Orrella dioscoreae: one gene and its partner. Each later gene encodes a partner of the first gene's protein in a complex. Links are inferred from orthologs where the notes say so. Each region holds a gene or a part of one and is shown on either strand. Other genes may lie near its edges.

Region 1 (7,415 bases):
GCGGCCTCGGGTGGCGCGCGCATGCAGGAAAGCCTGCTGTCGCTGATGCAGATGGCCAAGACCAATGCCATGCTCACGCGTCTGTCGGCCGAAGGGCTGCCATTCATCAGCGTCCTGACCGATCCCACCATGGGCGGCGTGTCGGCCAGCTTCGCCTTCATGGGCGACGTGGTGATTGCCGAACCCAAGGCGCTGATCGGTTTCGCCGGTCCGCGCGTCATCGAGCAGACGGTGCGCGAGAAGCTGCCGGAAGGCTTCCAGCGTTCCGAGTTCCTGCTGCAGAAGGGCGCCGTGGACATGGTGGTGGATCGCCGCCAGCTGCGCGATGAAATCGCCCGCCTGTTGGCATTGCTTACCAATCAGCCTTTGGAAGCCGTTTCGGCTTGATGGGCAAGCTGGGCGGCGAGGCGGTTTTCTGATACCTTGACTTCATGCTGTCAAACGCTGACCAGGCAGTAAGCCAACGGTCAGCAACACGGCGCGTCGTGGTTGACATTCACCGCCTTCTGCTGCCCATGCAGGGCCGGGTTCGCTGCTGACTGCCCGCGCCGCTTCCACATGGTTCGCGCCAGCCGCCCCGCAGTCTCGTGCTGCCAGGTCCGGGTTTCACCTGCCGTCAGTCCGGGCCGGCCGCTGGCGCTCTCGTTTCAAGGCAGAGTTGCCGGAGTAAGCATTGATCATGCACGCCTTCAAGAAGAACAAGATTGCCGCCGCCCTGATCCTGTCGGCTGGCCTGTCCCCCCTGCTCGCCGCGGCGCCTGCCAGCGCACAGGGCATTGGCGTGACCGCTGGCGTGGGCGACCACTACCAGCGCCTGGAAATCAACTGGCAATCGCCTGCTTTGTGGGATTACCAATTCGGTGGCAACTGGGGCCGCCTGGAACTGGTCGGTGAACTCGGCGCTGCCTACTGGAAGGCCAACGGTTCGCGTGATCCGGGCAATGTCTGGCAGTTCAATGCGATCCCCATGTTCCGCTGGTGGACCGGCGAACGCTTCTACCTGGAAGCCGGCGTGGGCGCCACTGCCTTCACCAGCACGCGCTTCGCGGACAAGAACATCAGCACCGCCTTCCAGTTCGGTGACCATATCGGCGCGGGTTTCCTGATCAACGATTCGAACCGCATCGGCCTGCGTCTTTCGCACTTCTCCAACGCCAGCATCAAGAAGCCGAACCCTGGCCTGGACGTGGTGCAGCTGACGTATACGTACCTGTATTGATCATCTTGCCGCCTGGCCTGTCGGCCTGGCGTGAAGGGATCCGAAAGGCATGCCAGCGGCATGCCTTTTTGTTTGCGTGGATGTCTTGAAAAAAAAACCGCCAGGCTCGTCCGAGCACTGGCGGTTTTGTGTTGCGGCGTCCGGGAGTTTCCACGGACGCCGCAGGACGGCTGTCTTGCTTATTCCGTCTCGACCTGCACCAGCGGGGTGCTGGCCACGGCTTGCACGGGCTTGCGGGCGCGGCCCAGCTTGGGGGCTGGCACGTCGGCCTGGGGCTGTGCTGCGCCCGAGCGGGTTTCCACCCACTGCATGCCGGCGGCAGCGACCACCGCGTTCAGGTCGGCCGTCGACGCGGCAGGCGCGGCTGTGGGGGCAGGCGCGGGCGCAGCCGGCTTGGGCTCGACAGGCTGGGCCTGGACGACGGGTTCGGCCACGGGCTGTGCGGCGGGGGCGGGCACGGGCTCGACCGGCGCGACGGGTTCGACGGCCTGGGCCGTCGTTGCCGGTGCGTCGTCGACCAGGGCAGGGGCGGGCGAACGGGTGCTGTCAGCCAGCGGATCCTGCGTCTCGGCCACGACCGGCGCCGGTCCGACCGGCGCGGAGGTCCCGAGCACGCCGGCCTGCGGGGCTTCGTCCGCTGCCGTCAGCGATGCCGGGGCTTCCTCGTTGCTGACGGCGGGAGCCGTCTCGACGGGGGCGGCGGGCGCGACTTCGGCAGGTGCGACGGCAGCGGGCGCCGTTGCAGCGGCGACCGGCTCGGCCGACACGGCGGGCACGTAGGTGGGGATGGTCTGCGCGGGCTGTTGCGGCACGTGCTGGGCGTCGGGGGCATCGGCGGACAGGTCGGCCAGGGCGCCGGTGTCGTCGTCCGCGGCGGATGCGCCGTCTTCCAGTTGCGTGGCGCCGGTTTCATCCGAACCACGACGGCCACGACGGCTGCGGCGGCGGCGGCGCTTGCGTTCCGGATCGGCCTGTTCGCCATCGGCGCCTTCGCCTGCCAGGACGCCATCGGTGCCTTCGGCATCGGCGGCATCGGCCTGGGCGACAGCCTGGGGCGCGGGCGCCTGGGCCTGGGCGGGCGCCGGCGAAACGGCGTCCTCGATGCTCAGGGCCAGGGCGGCGACCATGTCTTCCTGGTTGTTCAGCGCGACGTCCTGCTGCGTGCCGGCTTCGTCACGGCGGCCACGGCCACGGCCACGGCGCCCGCGGCCCGAACGGCCAGCGGTTTCACCGGCTTCGGTCATGACGGCGGCTTGCGGCTCGACCGGGGCGGCGGGCAGGCGGCTGGGCGCGGCATCGCGTTCGGCTGCGTCACCGCGTTGGCCGCCAGAACGGCCGCGGCCGCCACGGCGGTTTTCCTCGTTGGCCGGCGTGCCGGCTTCGGGGGCGTCGGCGCGGCGTTCGCCACGGTCACCGCCACGTTCGCCACGGCGGTTGCGCGAGCGATCGCCACGCTGGCCATCGCCACGGCCACCCTGGCCGTCACGGCGCGACTTCTCGCGGGCGGCGGGGGCGGGTGCAGCGGCGGGGGTGGCTGCGGTCTGCTCGGGGGCGGGCGAGGAGAACCAGCTCAGGATGCGCTTGAACAGGCCGCCGGCGGCGGGCGCGGCTGCCACGGGGGCAGGCGCCGCCGCGGCAGGGGCGGGCGTCACGATGGGGGCGGGCTGGGCGGGGGTGATGCCCTTGACCAGCGCTTCCGGCTTGGCCTTGACCTCGTGTTCGCGCGGCTGCCAGGCCACGTTGGTGGCGGGCGACTCGGCCAGCTCGAAGCTTGCCTTGGTTTCTTCCAGGCGCGGATCGTCGTGGCGCAGGCGCTCGATGTGGTGGTGCGGGGTCTCGAGGTGCTTGTTGGGGATCAGCACGACGTTGACCTTCAGGCGGGCTTCCATCTTGGCGATGTCGGCGCGCTTTTCGTTCAGCAGGAAGGTGGCCACTTCGACCGGCACCTGGGCGTGGACCGCCGCGGTGTTTTCCTTCATGGACTCTTCCTGGATCAGGCGCAGGACGTGCAGGGCGCTGGATTCCGCGTCGCGGATCACGCCGGTGCCGTTGCAGCGCGGGCAGGTGATGTGCGAGCCCTCGTTCAGCGCCGGACGCAGGCGCTGGCGCGACAGTTCCATCAGGCCGAAACGGGAGATCTTGCCCATCTGCACGCGGGCGCGGTCGAAGTGCAGCGCGTCGCGCAGGCGGTTTTCCACCGCGCGCTGGTTCTTGCTGTCCTCCATGTCGATGAAGTCGATCACGATGAGACCGCCCAGGTCGCGCAGGCGCAACTGGCGAGCCACTTCGTCGGCGGCTTCCAGGTTGGTGCGCAGGGCGGTTTCCTCGATGTCGGCGCCGCGCGTCGAGCGTGCGGAGTTCACGTCGACGGCCACCAGGGCTTCGGTGTGGTCGATGACCACGGCGCCGCCCGAGGGCAGGTCCACCGTGCGGGCATAGGCCGTCTCGATCTGGTGTTCGATCTGGAAGCGCGAGAAGAGGGGGATGTCGTCGCGGTAGCGTTTGACGCGCTGGACGTTGTCCGGCATCACCACGCTCATGAACGCGATCGCCTGGTCGGCGATATCGTCCGTGTCGATCAGGATTTCACCGATTTCCGGCGAGAAGTAGTCACGGATGGCCCGGATGACCAGGCTCGACTCCAGGTAGATCAGGATGGGCGCGGCGTTGTCGCGGGCGGCGCCGTCGATCGCGGTCCAGAGCTGCATCAGGTAGGACAGGTCCCACTGCAGTTCCTCGACGTTGCGGCCGATGCCGGCGGTGCGGGCGATGATGCTCATGCCCGCGGGCACTTCGAGCTGGTCCATCGTCTCGCGCAGTTCCTGGCGGTCCTCGCCCTCGACGCGGCGCGACACGCCGCCGCCACGCGGATTGTTGGGCATCAGGACCAGGTAGCGGCCTGCCAGCGAGATGAAGGTGGTCAGGGCGGCGCCCTTGTTGCCGCGCTCTTCCTTTTCGACCTGGACGATGAGTTCCTGGCCTTCGCGCAGGGCGTCCTGGATGCGCGCGCTGCGCACATCGATGCCTTCCTTGAAGTAGCTGCGGGCGACTTCCTTGAAGGGCAGGAAGCCGTGGCGGTCTTCCCCGTAGTTGACGAAGCAGGCTTCGAGGCCGGGTTCGATACGGGTGATGACGCCTTTGTAGATGTTGCCTTTGCGCTGTTCGCGGCCGGCGGTCTCGATGTCGAGGTCGATGAGTTTCTGCCCATCGACGATGGCAACGCGCAGTTCTTCCTGGTGCGTTGCATTGAACAGCATGCGCTTCATGAGTGACGATCTCCGTGGTCATGGCACGTCGAAATCGACGTGCCGCCTCGGGGTCACCCGGTCTGCGGGGCGGGAACAATGCAAGAAGGACAGGATGCGGTTGCCCGCAGCCTGCACGAGGTCAGGCGGGCACGATGCGCCGATTGGCGCGAGGTTCTGTCAGCAGGGGGGTCGGTGGCACAGTGTGAGTGGCGACAAGTTGCTTGCTGGGTGAACACAGGTGCGGGATGAAAAGCGCACGCACCTGCTGCATTCGTAGACGACGGTTTTCTTGCTTTGATTCCAGAGCCGCGATCGGCTACGCAACGGGGGCTGCTAATAGTGGCGGGCATGTTGCGTCATCGCCACTGGCAGCCGCGGTTGAGACCGACGACCAAGTACCCCCGGGACTGGATTGGCTGGCGCTACAATATGGCCCGCGCTCCGGTCGGAGACGCTAATTCATGCATCTCTACGCCGGGCGGCTAAATCCAGCCCCTTCAGGCTGGACGGATTATATGCCGCTTTCCGCAATGCGCAAAGAAAACCCACCTTCCGCCCCCATTTATGCTGTCCGCATGGTCGAAGTGGAGGCGGAGTACGACGGCCAGCGCCTGGACAATTTCCTGCTGCGCCTGTGCAAGGGCGTGCCCAAGAGCCACCTCTACAAGGCCATCCGTGGCGGGGAAGTGCGGGTCAACAAGGGCCGCGCCTCGGCCGATACCCGCCTGTCCGCGGGGGACACGGTCCGCATTCCGCCGCTGCGCCTGCCCGAGCCGGGCGCGCCCCGGCCGGTGCCGGGCACGGAATTCCCCATCATCCATGAAGACGACGCCCTGCTCGTGGTGGACAAGCCCGCGGGCGTGGCGGTGCACGGCGGCAGCGGCGTGTCCTTCGGCGTCATCGAGCAGTTGCGCGCGGCGCGGCCCGACGCCCGGTTCCTGGAGCTGGTGCACCGGCTGGACCGCGAAACCTCGGGCCTGCTCATGATCGCCAAGACCCGCAAGGCGCTGCTGGCGCTGCACGAGATGCTGCGCGAGGGCGGCAGCCGCAAGCACTATTACGCGCTGGTGGAGGGCGACTGGGTCAACGACCGCCAGCACGTGAAGCTGCCGCTGCTGAAATGGACCACCAAAAGCGGCGAGCGCCGCGTGAAGGTGGATGCCACCGGCCAGCAGGCCCACACCATCGTCTCGCGCGTGCAGCGCTATGGCGGGCGCTACAGCCTGGTCGACGCCGAACTGCGCACCGGCCGCACCCACCAGATCCGTGTCCACCTGGCCGCCAGCGGCTTTCCCATCGTGGGCGACGACAAATACGGGCGCGACGAGACCCGCGAGGCATTCGCCCGCGCGGGCTTCGCGCGCATGTTCCTGCATGCCCGCTCGCTGGCGCTGCCGCACCCCGTCAGCGGCGAGACGCTGCAGCTCGAGGCGCCGTTGCCGCCAGCCTGCCAGGCGGTTCTCAAGCGACTGGAGACCGAATAGATGTCCGTGTTCCATCCTTCCATCCGTTTTTCGGCCCAGGAGGCCTGATGCAATACAGCCTGATCGTTTTCGACTGGGACGGCACGCTGATGGACTCCACCCACAGCATCGTCGCCGCCATCCAGGGCGCCTGCCGGGATCTCGACCTGCCCGTGCCCTCGGTGTCCTCGGCCAGCTGGGTGATCGGCCTGTCCCTGGAAACGGCCTTGCGCCGCGCGGTGCCGGATCTCACCGCGGCACTCATGCCGCGTTTCCTCGAGCGCTATCGCATCCACTACCTGACGCGCGATCCCGAGCTGCGCCTGTTCGAAGGCATCCCCGGGCTGCTGGACGACCTGGCCGGGCGCGAGGTGCGGCTGGCGGTTGCCACCGGCAAGAGCCGGGTGGGACTGGACCGGGTGCTGGCCACCACGGGCCTGGGGCCGCGCTTCGAAACCACCCGCTGCGCCGATGAAAGCTTCAGCAAGCCGCACCCGGCCATGCTGCACGAGATCATGGACGAGCTGGACGTGGCGCCTGATCAGGTGCTGATGGTGGGCGACACTTCGCATGACCTGCAGATGGCCGTCAATGCCGGCGTGCATGGCCTGGGCGTGACCTATGGCGCGCACACGCTGGATGATCTGGTGCGTTGCGGCCCGCAGGGCGTGGTCGGCGACGTGCCGGCCTTGCGCGACTGGCTGCTGGCGCGCGTGCGCTAGTCGCCCCAGGGCAAGGAACCCCGGGGCGGCGGGCCTGTCCAAGCGGACGGCGCGCGGCGCCCGGGCGCAGGAAGGTCTGATTCAGCCCCGGGTCATGCGTGTGGCGGTATCCTGACCTGTCGTCGTGCCGCCGGTCCGGCCAGGCATCTGCCGCCGGACATTACGGGAGCCTGCCATGCCCAGATCCAAGTCTGCTGTTTTCAAGACCCCCAGCGTCCCCGCCTCCGAGATCACCGACGAGGCCGTCTGGCGCGAGCGGCGCCGCTTCGTCGCCCAGGCGGGCCTGGTCGCGGCGGGCCTGGGTCTCGCGGGCTGGAGCCACCGGCAGGCATTCGCCCAGTCCGCGGCAGGCCTGGCGTTGCCGGGCAAGGCCAATCCCCAGTTCGCGCTGATGGATGCCACCACGCCCGAGTCCGACGTCACCACCTACAACAATTACTACGAGTTCGGCACCGGCAAGGGCGATCCCGCCCGCTACGCGGGTGCGCTGCAGACGCATCCCTGGCAGCTCAGCGTCGAGGGCGAAGCGGGCAAGCCGCGCACCTTCGCCATCGAAGACCTGCTGAAGCTCGCCCCCATGGAGGAGCGCGTGTACCGCCTGCGCTGTGTCGAGGGCTGGTCCATGGTCATTCCCTGGGTGGGGTATTCGCTGTCGGCGCTGCTGAAGCAGGTCGATCCCACCTCGCGGGCCAAGTACGTCGAGTTCGTCACCGCCAGGCAGCCCGGCAACATGCGGGGCCTGTCCTCGGGCGTGCTGGATTGG
Region 2 (6,705 bases), 240 kb from region 1 along the record:
CCGGCCACAGGCCGGGTTTTTCGTCATGCGTCACGGCTGCGCGGGGATGTCTCAGTCCCGGTTGTCGCCGCGATCCTCGTACATCGGATCGGGGCCGGGGTGGCGGCGATTGAGCAGCGTGCCGTCGGCGCCCATGTAGAGGTACATGAGCGAGTTCCAGACACCGCTCTCGCGATAGCGATAGGCCCAGGTGACCTGCCGCACCGATTGCATGCCGACCTCGCGGACCTCGGCGGGCGGACCGAATTCGCAGCGGACGCGTTCGGCGCTCCATTCGCCCGTGTCCAGCCGGCGGAAGGCTTCGTCCGTCAGGATGGGCTCGATGGGGCCGACCCGGCCGTCGGCCGTCGTGTTCGTGCCCCAGGCGTATTGGCCCAGGGGCTGTTGCGACCAGACCAGGCGCTGTCCGCCGCCCGGCAAGGGGCAGCTGGAAGTGGGGGCGCCGTATTTCTGCGTGACGGCATCGACAGGGGTGCCGGGCGCGACCGTGTCGATGTTGGCGCAGCCGGCCAACGCGCCAAGCGCGAGGGCGGCGGCGGCCAAGCGTGGGAGGGAAGAGCGTGAGCGTGCCATGGTCGTCTCCTTGGCCTTGCGTAAGCGGCAGCGCCGTTGCGCGCCGCGAGCTTGAAGTATGAGGCCCGGCCGTCAGTCGCTGCTGCCGGTCGCGTTGCCTTCCCCGCTGTTCATGCCGCGTGGATCCTGGATGAAGCTCGAGCGACGCAGGACGTCGCCCTTGGGGCCCATGTACAGGTTCATCAGGGAGTCCCAGGCATTGGCGTGGCGGAAGCGATAGCTCCACACGACCTGGCGCGCATTGCCGTGGCCGATCTCCTTGATCTCGGCGGGCGGGCCGAACTCGCAGCGGATCTTCTCGGCGGGCCAGTAGCCGCCCTGCAGCTGGGCAAAGCCGGCGTCGCTGAGCATCTGTTGCAGCGGGCCTTCCTTGCCTTCCGCATCCTTGATGCTGGCCCAGGCGAACTGGCCGTCAGGCTGGCGCGACCAGACGCGGCGCTCGCCGCCGTCGGGCAGCGGGCAGGTGACGGTGGGGTTGCCGAAGCGTTCCTGCAGCTCGGCGGCCGTGGCGTCGGGGGAGACGTGGTCGGTGGTCGAGCAGGCTGCCAGCAGCAGGGCCGAGGCGGCGAGGCCTGCGCGGCGGAAGACGGTGAAAGTCGGGGTTTTCATCTGGGTGGAATCTCCTGCGCCCCGGGGCGGCGTCGCGGTGCTGCCACGGCCTGTCGGGGTGCCTGGGAATCATTCTAGCGAATCAGCTATAATTTTCAGCTTGACCGGGCTCGGAAGTGTTCCAGAGCCCGTTCATGCATTGCGGGTTTAGTGCCCGGTTTTCGTAAAAAGCAGTTTGGTTGATCAGTTTGGGCAGTCTTCCTGCCCCTTTTGTTCCAAGCGTTTCATTCCACTCACGACCGGGCGCCTCGGCCCTGTCGCACGTTATCAGAGGTTTATCATGGCTGTTGCCGATATCAAGAAATCCGACATCGTTACCCAGTTCCAACGCGCTCAGGGCGACACGGGTTCCCCCGAAGTGCAAGTTGCGCTGCTGACGGCTCGCATCAACGAGCTGACCGGCCACTTCAAGACGCACATGAAGGATCACCACTCGCGCCGCGGTCTGCTGCGCATGGTGAGCCGCCGTCGCAAGCTCCTCGATTACCTGAAGGGCCGCAATCCCGACGCTTACCGCTCGCTGATCGAAAAGCTCGGTCTGCGCAAGTGATCGGTACCTGCGGAGCCGGTACCCCAGGGGCCGGTACCCCATGATGTCAGCCGTGGCCGATGCAGCTTGTGTTGCATCGGCCACGGCTTTTTTGTCCGCCGGGCCGTCCCAAGGCAAAAAGCAGCCCCTTCGGGGGGACTGCAAGCCGAAGGCGCCGCATGGGGGCATTATGTTGTTTCAGGGCCACCCCAGATGAAAGTGCCCTCGCGGGGCGCAGCGAGCAGATCGCGCCGCGCAAGGGCCTTTTCCCACTGCAAGGAATCTCCGACATGTTCAACAAAGTCAGCAAATCGTTCCAGTACGGCCAGCACACCGTCGTGCTGGAAACGGGCGAAATCGCCCGTCAGGCCTCTGGCGCCGTGCTGGTGTCCATCGAGGACACCGTGGTGCTGGCCACCGTCGTTGCCGCCAAGAAGCCGAAGCCTGGCCAGGACTTCTTCCCGCTGACGGTCGACTACATCGAAAAGACCTACGCCGCCGGCCGTATCCCCGGTGGTTTCTTCAAGCGCGAAGGCAAGCCTTCGGAAAAGGAAACCCTGACCTCGCGCCTGATCGATCGTCCGCTGCGTCCGCTGTTCCCCGAAGGGTTCTACAACGACGTGCAGGTGATCATCCACACGCTGTCCGTCAACCCCGAAATCGACCCCGACATCGCCGCCATGATCGGCGCCTCGGCTGCCCTGGCCATCTCGGGCATCCCCTTCAACGGCCCGATCGGCGCCGCGCGCGTGGGTTACCTGGACGGCCAGTACGTCATCAACCCCACCGCCTCGCAACTGAAGGATTCGCAACTGAACCTGGTGGTCGCCGGCACTGAAACCGCCGTGCTGATGGTGGAGTCGGAAGCCCGCGAACTGTCCGAGGAAGTGATGCTGGGCGGCGTGGTCTTCGGCCACGAGCAGCAACAGGTCGTCATCAACACCATCCATGACCTGGTTGCCGAAGCCGGCAAGCCGGAATGGAATTGGCAGCCCGCGCCGCGCGACGAGTCGTTCATCGCGTCGGTGACCGCCGCTGCGCAGGAAGGCCTGACCGCCGCCTATCAAATCCGCGAAAAGCAGGCCCGCACCACCAAGCTGCGTGAAGTCTACGCCGACGTGCAGGCCAAGGTCGCCGCCCAGGCGCCGGAAGGCCAGAAGGTCGACACCGTGGCCGTGGAAAACGTCCTGTTCGACCTGGAAGCCAAGCTGGTGCGTGGCCAGATCCTGTCGGGCGAGCCCCGCATTGACGGCCGCGACACCCGCACCGTGCGTCCCATCAGCGTTCGCCTGGGCGTGCTGCCCCGCGCGCACGGCAGCGCGCTCTTCACCCGTGGTGAAACGCAGGCGCTGGTCGTTGCCACGCTGGGCACCAAGCAGGACGAGCAGATCATCGACGCGCTCATGGGCGAGTACCGTGACCGCTTCCTGATGCACTACAACATGCCTCCCTTCGCCACCGGCGAAACGGGTCGCGTGGGCGTGCCCAAGCGCCGCGAAATCGGCCACGGCCGCCTGGCCAAGCGCTCGCTGGTGCCGCTGCTGCCGGCCCCGGAAGATTTCCAGTACACCATCCGCCTGGTGTCGGAAATCACCGAATCCAACGGCTCGTCGTCGATGGCCTCGGTCTGCGGCGGTTCGCTGGCCATGATGGATGCGGGCGTGCCGGTCAAGGATCACGTGGCGGGCGTCGCCATGGGCCTGATCCTGGACCAGGGCAAGTTCGCCGTGCTGACGGACATCCTGGGTGACGAAGATCACCTGGGCGACATGGACTTCAAGGTGGCGGGTACCGTCAACGGCATCACCGCGCTGCAGATGGACATCAAGATCCAGGGCATCACCAAGGAAATCATGCAGGTCGCGCTGGCCCAGGCCCGTGATGGCCGCCTGCACATCCTGGACAAGATGCGTGAAGCCCTCGATGGTTCGCGCACCGAGCTCTCGACGTTCGCGCCGCGCATGCTCAGCATGAAGATCAACCCCGAGAAGATCCGCGACGTGATCGGCAAGGGCGGCGCCACCATCCGCGCGCTGACCGAAGAAACCGGCACGCAGATCGACATCTCGGATGACGGCACCATCGTCATCTCGAGCGCCGACCTGGATCGCGCCCGCGAAGCCCAGCGCCGCATCACCGACCTGACCGCCGACGTCGAAGTCGGCCAGGTCTATGACGGCTCGGTGCTGCGCCTGCTGGACTTTGGCGCCATCGTGCAAGTGCTGCCGGGCCGTGATGGCCTGCTGCACATCTCGGAGATCGCCAACTACCGCATCGCCAACATCAACGACGTGCTGAAGGTCGGCCAGGCCTTGCGCGTCAAGGTGATCGAAGCCGATGAAAAGGGCCGTCTGCGCCTGTCGGTCAAGGCCATCGGCGGCATCGAAGCCCAGGGCGGCGCCGCCGCTCCGGCCGAAGCCGCGCCGCAAGGCGAACCGCAAGCCTGAGGTTTGCAATCGCTGTAGGCAGGAACGGCGCCTTCGTGAACTGACCCCCAGAAGTTGGACAGTTTAAAAGGTCAGGCGGCCAAGGCCTGAGTTCGGTATTGCACCGGGCTCAGGCCTTTTAGTTTGAGCCGGATACGCTGGTGGTTGTAGTAGTGGATGAACTGGCCGATGGCTTTCTGTAGCTGGTCGATGCTGTCGTAGCGGTTCAGGTAGAAGCACTCGGTCTTGAGCGTGGCGAACCAGCTCTCCATGGCGGCGTTGTCCAGGCAGTTGCCCTTGCGCGACATGCTTTGCGTGAGGCCACGATCGGCCAGCATGCGCCGGTAGCTGGGCTGCTGGTACTGCCAGCCCTGGTCCGAGTGCAGCAGCGGTTGGTCGCCCGGCGACAGGCGGCGCATCGCCTTCTTGAGCATGTTGCCCACCAGCCCGAACAACGGACGCTCGCTGGTCTCGTAGGCCACGATCTCACCGTTGTACAGGTCCATCACCGGCGACAGATACAGCTTCTGGCCGCGCACGTTGAACTCCGTCACGTCGGTGACCCACTTCTGGTTCGGACGGTCGGCCTCGAACTGGCGCGCCAGCACGTTCGGCGCCACGCGGCCTACCTCGCCTCGGTACGAGCGATACCTCTTCGGCCGCACCAAGGACTTCAGTCCCAACGCCCGCATCAGCTTCTGCACCGTCTTGTGGTTCACGCACTGGCCGGCCTGGCGCAGCGCGGCCGTGATGCGTCGGTAGCCGTAGCGGCCCTTGTGGCGCGCATAGACGGCACTGATCCTGGCCTTGAGCCCCGCAGACTTGTCTGCCACGCCCCGCGCCTTCAAGTGGTAGTAGAACGTGCTGCGCGAGAGTCCTGCGACTGCCAGCAGCACACCTACGCGATGCTCTTGCCTCAACCCAGCGATCAACTGCGCTTTTTCTGCGCTGCCGCCCTCTTTTGCTGGATCAAGGCATCGAGCTTTTTTAGGTAGGCGTTCTCCGCTCGGAGGTACTCGTTTTCCTTGAGCACCTCCTCAAGGGTTTTCTGCTCTGGGGCTGTGGGCCCTGACGGTTTTACTGACTGATCTGACATGGCTCTGCATCCGCGCCGACGGTGCTCAAGGGCTTCATTTCCACCCTCATGATACTGACGCTCCCACCTACCAATGTGGCTCGCCGAGCGAATATCAAATGCTGCCGCCGTCTGCGTCAGAGACCACCCCTCACGCCACATCCGATTGAGCACCTGCAGCTTGAATGCCGCGTCGTAGCTCGCGCCCTTGCGACGCAGGCCGCACACCCCGTGCTCTCGATAGCTACTTACCCACCGCCTGACTGTGGCGTGACCAAGACCGTGCCTGGCGCCCACCGTCTTCGATCCCCCCGATCCTGACAGATACTCCTTCACTACCTTGAGCTTGAAACGCTCGTCGTACTTCGCCATGCAAAAACCCCCGAAGATTGGATTTCGTCCAACTTTCGGGGGTCAGTTCATCGGGCGCCGTTTTTCATTGTTTGACGGTCATGGCGGCGCAGGTCTTCCGCCTTGCGGTAAAGTCTTGCCCAGACCGATGTCTGGAACCAGCGGCGCCCGCGCCGCAGGTCCGGGCGTCAACCACGGAGATGGACGGACCATGGCATGACGCGGCGCAACCTGGCTATCTTTGCCTTGGCAATGTTTGCCCTGGGCGCTTGCGCCAGCCCGCCGTCCGCGCCGTCTTCGGGCGGTTCGCCACGCACCGAGAAAATGTCCGCCGACCAGTTCGGCCAGACCGATTTCAACCGAACCGTCACCATCGCCATGCGCGACAACCAGGCTGGCCTGAACAGCCTGCTGGACAAGCTCTATCGCCGGAATCCACGCGAATGGCGCAAGGGCGGCGCGCCAGACTTCGATACCGCGGTCAAGCGCGTGCGCGACGCCATGGCCGCCGGCCGTCCGCCCGCGGGCCTGCAGGGCTTGCGCGACATCCAGATCCTTGCCGTTTCGCTGGACCCGGCCTACCGCGGTGACCGCGTGGCCGCCTTCATCTTCGGCCTGTCCGATACGATCATCACGGCGCATGGCGGCAAGACCCGTTTCTATGTCTCGGACATGCTCGACGGCCAGCGTGTCTATAACGCCGCGCGCAACGTCGAGGCGGCGGCATGGTTGTTGGCCACGCGCAAGGACGAGTCCAAGCAGCCCCTGCTGCTTGCCAACGAGATCAGCGACACTGCGGTGAATCTCAGCTTCGAGCGGGAGTTCGGCGCGCTGGTCGGGCGGCTGGACCTCATCGCCAATCTGTTGGGCGAGAATAGCCGCCGCGTCGGCATCAACTACGCGCAGGGGCTGATGTTCTTTTCCTTCCTGCCTGTGCGCTGATCCCTATTTTTGTCTTCAGGAGCCTTCCACCATGATCGAACTCGCCGATGTCCAGGCCGCCCGTGCGCGGCTGGCCGGGCAGGTCCTGAACTCACCCTTTTCGCATTCGCGCACGCTCTCGGACATCCTGCATGCCGAGGTCTGGCTGAAGTTCGAGAACCTGCAGTTCACGGCCTCCTTCAAGGAGCGCGGCGCGCTCA

The links.
Region 2: the proteins of ODI_RS07160 (region 1) and pnp are in contact, whole or in part, in a cryo-EM structure (PDB 9QH0), measured with the Escherichia coli proteins. The link is inferred for Orrella dioscoreae from one-to-one orthologs.

The regions. Positions count from the first base shown.
Region 1 is NZ_LT907988.1:1,540,204-1,547,618, forward strand. Bases 1,199-4,850 are described here. They hold ODI_RS07160 (Rne/Rng family ribonuclease), read right to left. Parts: upstream 4,486-4,850; coding sequence 1,399-4,485; downstream 1,199-1,398. Other genes in these bases: ODI_RS07155 (acyloxyacyl hydrolase), read left to right, coding at 1,199-1,219. In the rest of the region: accD (acetyl-CoA carboxylase, carboxyltransferase subunit beta), read left to right, coding at 1-387; more of ODI_RS07155, read left to right, coding at 680-1,198; ODI_RS07165 (RluA family pseudouridine synthase), read left to right, coding at 4,983-5,951; ODI_RS07170 (HAD-IA family hydrolase), read left to right, coding at 5,999-6,652; protein-methionine-sulfoxide reductase catalytic subunit MsrP, read left to right, coding at 6,828-7,415. UniProt on the Escherichia coli protein: Endoribonuclease that plays a central role in RNA processing and decay. Required for the maturation of 5S and 16S rRNAs and the majority of tRNAs. Also involved in the degradation of most mRNAs.
Region 2 is NZ_LT907988.1:1,303,807-1,310,511, forward strand. Bases 1,638-4,579 are described here. They hold pnp (polyribonucleotide nucleotidyltransferase), read left to right. Parts: upstream 1,638-2,001; coding sequence 2,002-4,158; downstream 4,159-4,579. Other genes in these bases: rpsO (30S ribosomal protein S15), read left to right, coding at 1,638-1,732. In the rest of the region: ODI_RS05930 (hypothetical protein), read right to left, coding at 52-573; ODI_RS05935 (hypothetical protein), read right to left, coding at 646-1,182; more of rpsO, read left to right, coding at 1,463-1,637; ODI_RS05955 (hypothetical protein), read left to right, coding at 5,780-6,505; ODI_RS05960 (threonine ammonia-lyase), read left to right, coding at 6,537-6,705. UniProt on the Escherichia coli protein: Involved in mRNA degradation. Catalyzes the phosphorolysis of single-stranded polyribonucleotides processively in the 3'- to 5'-direction. Also involved, along with RNase II, in tRNA processing.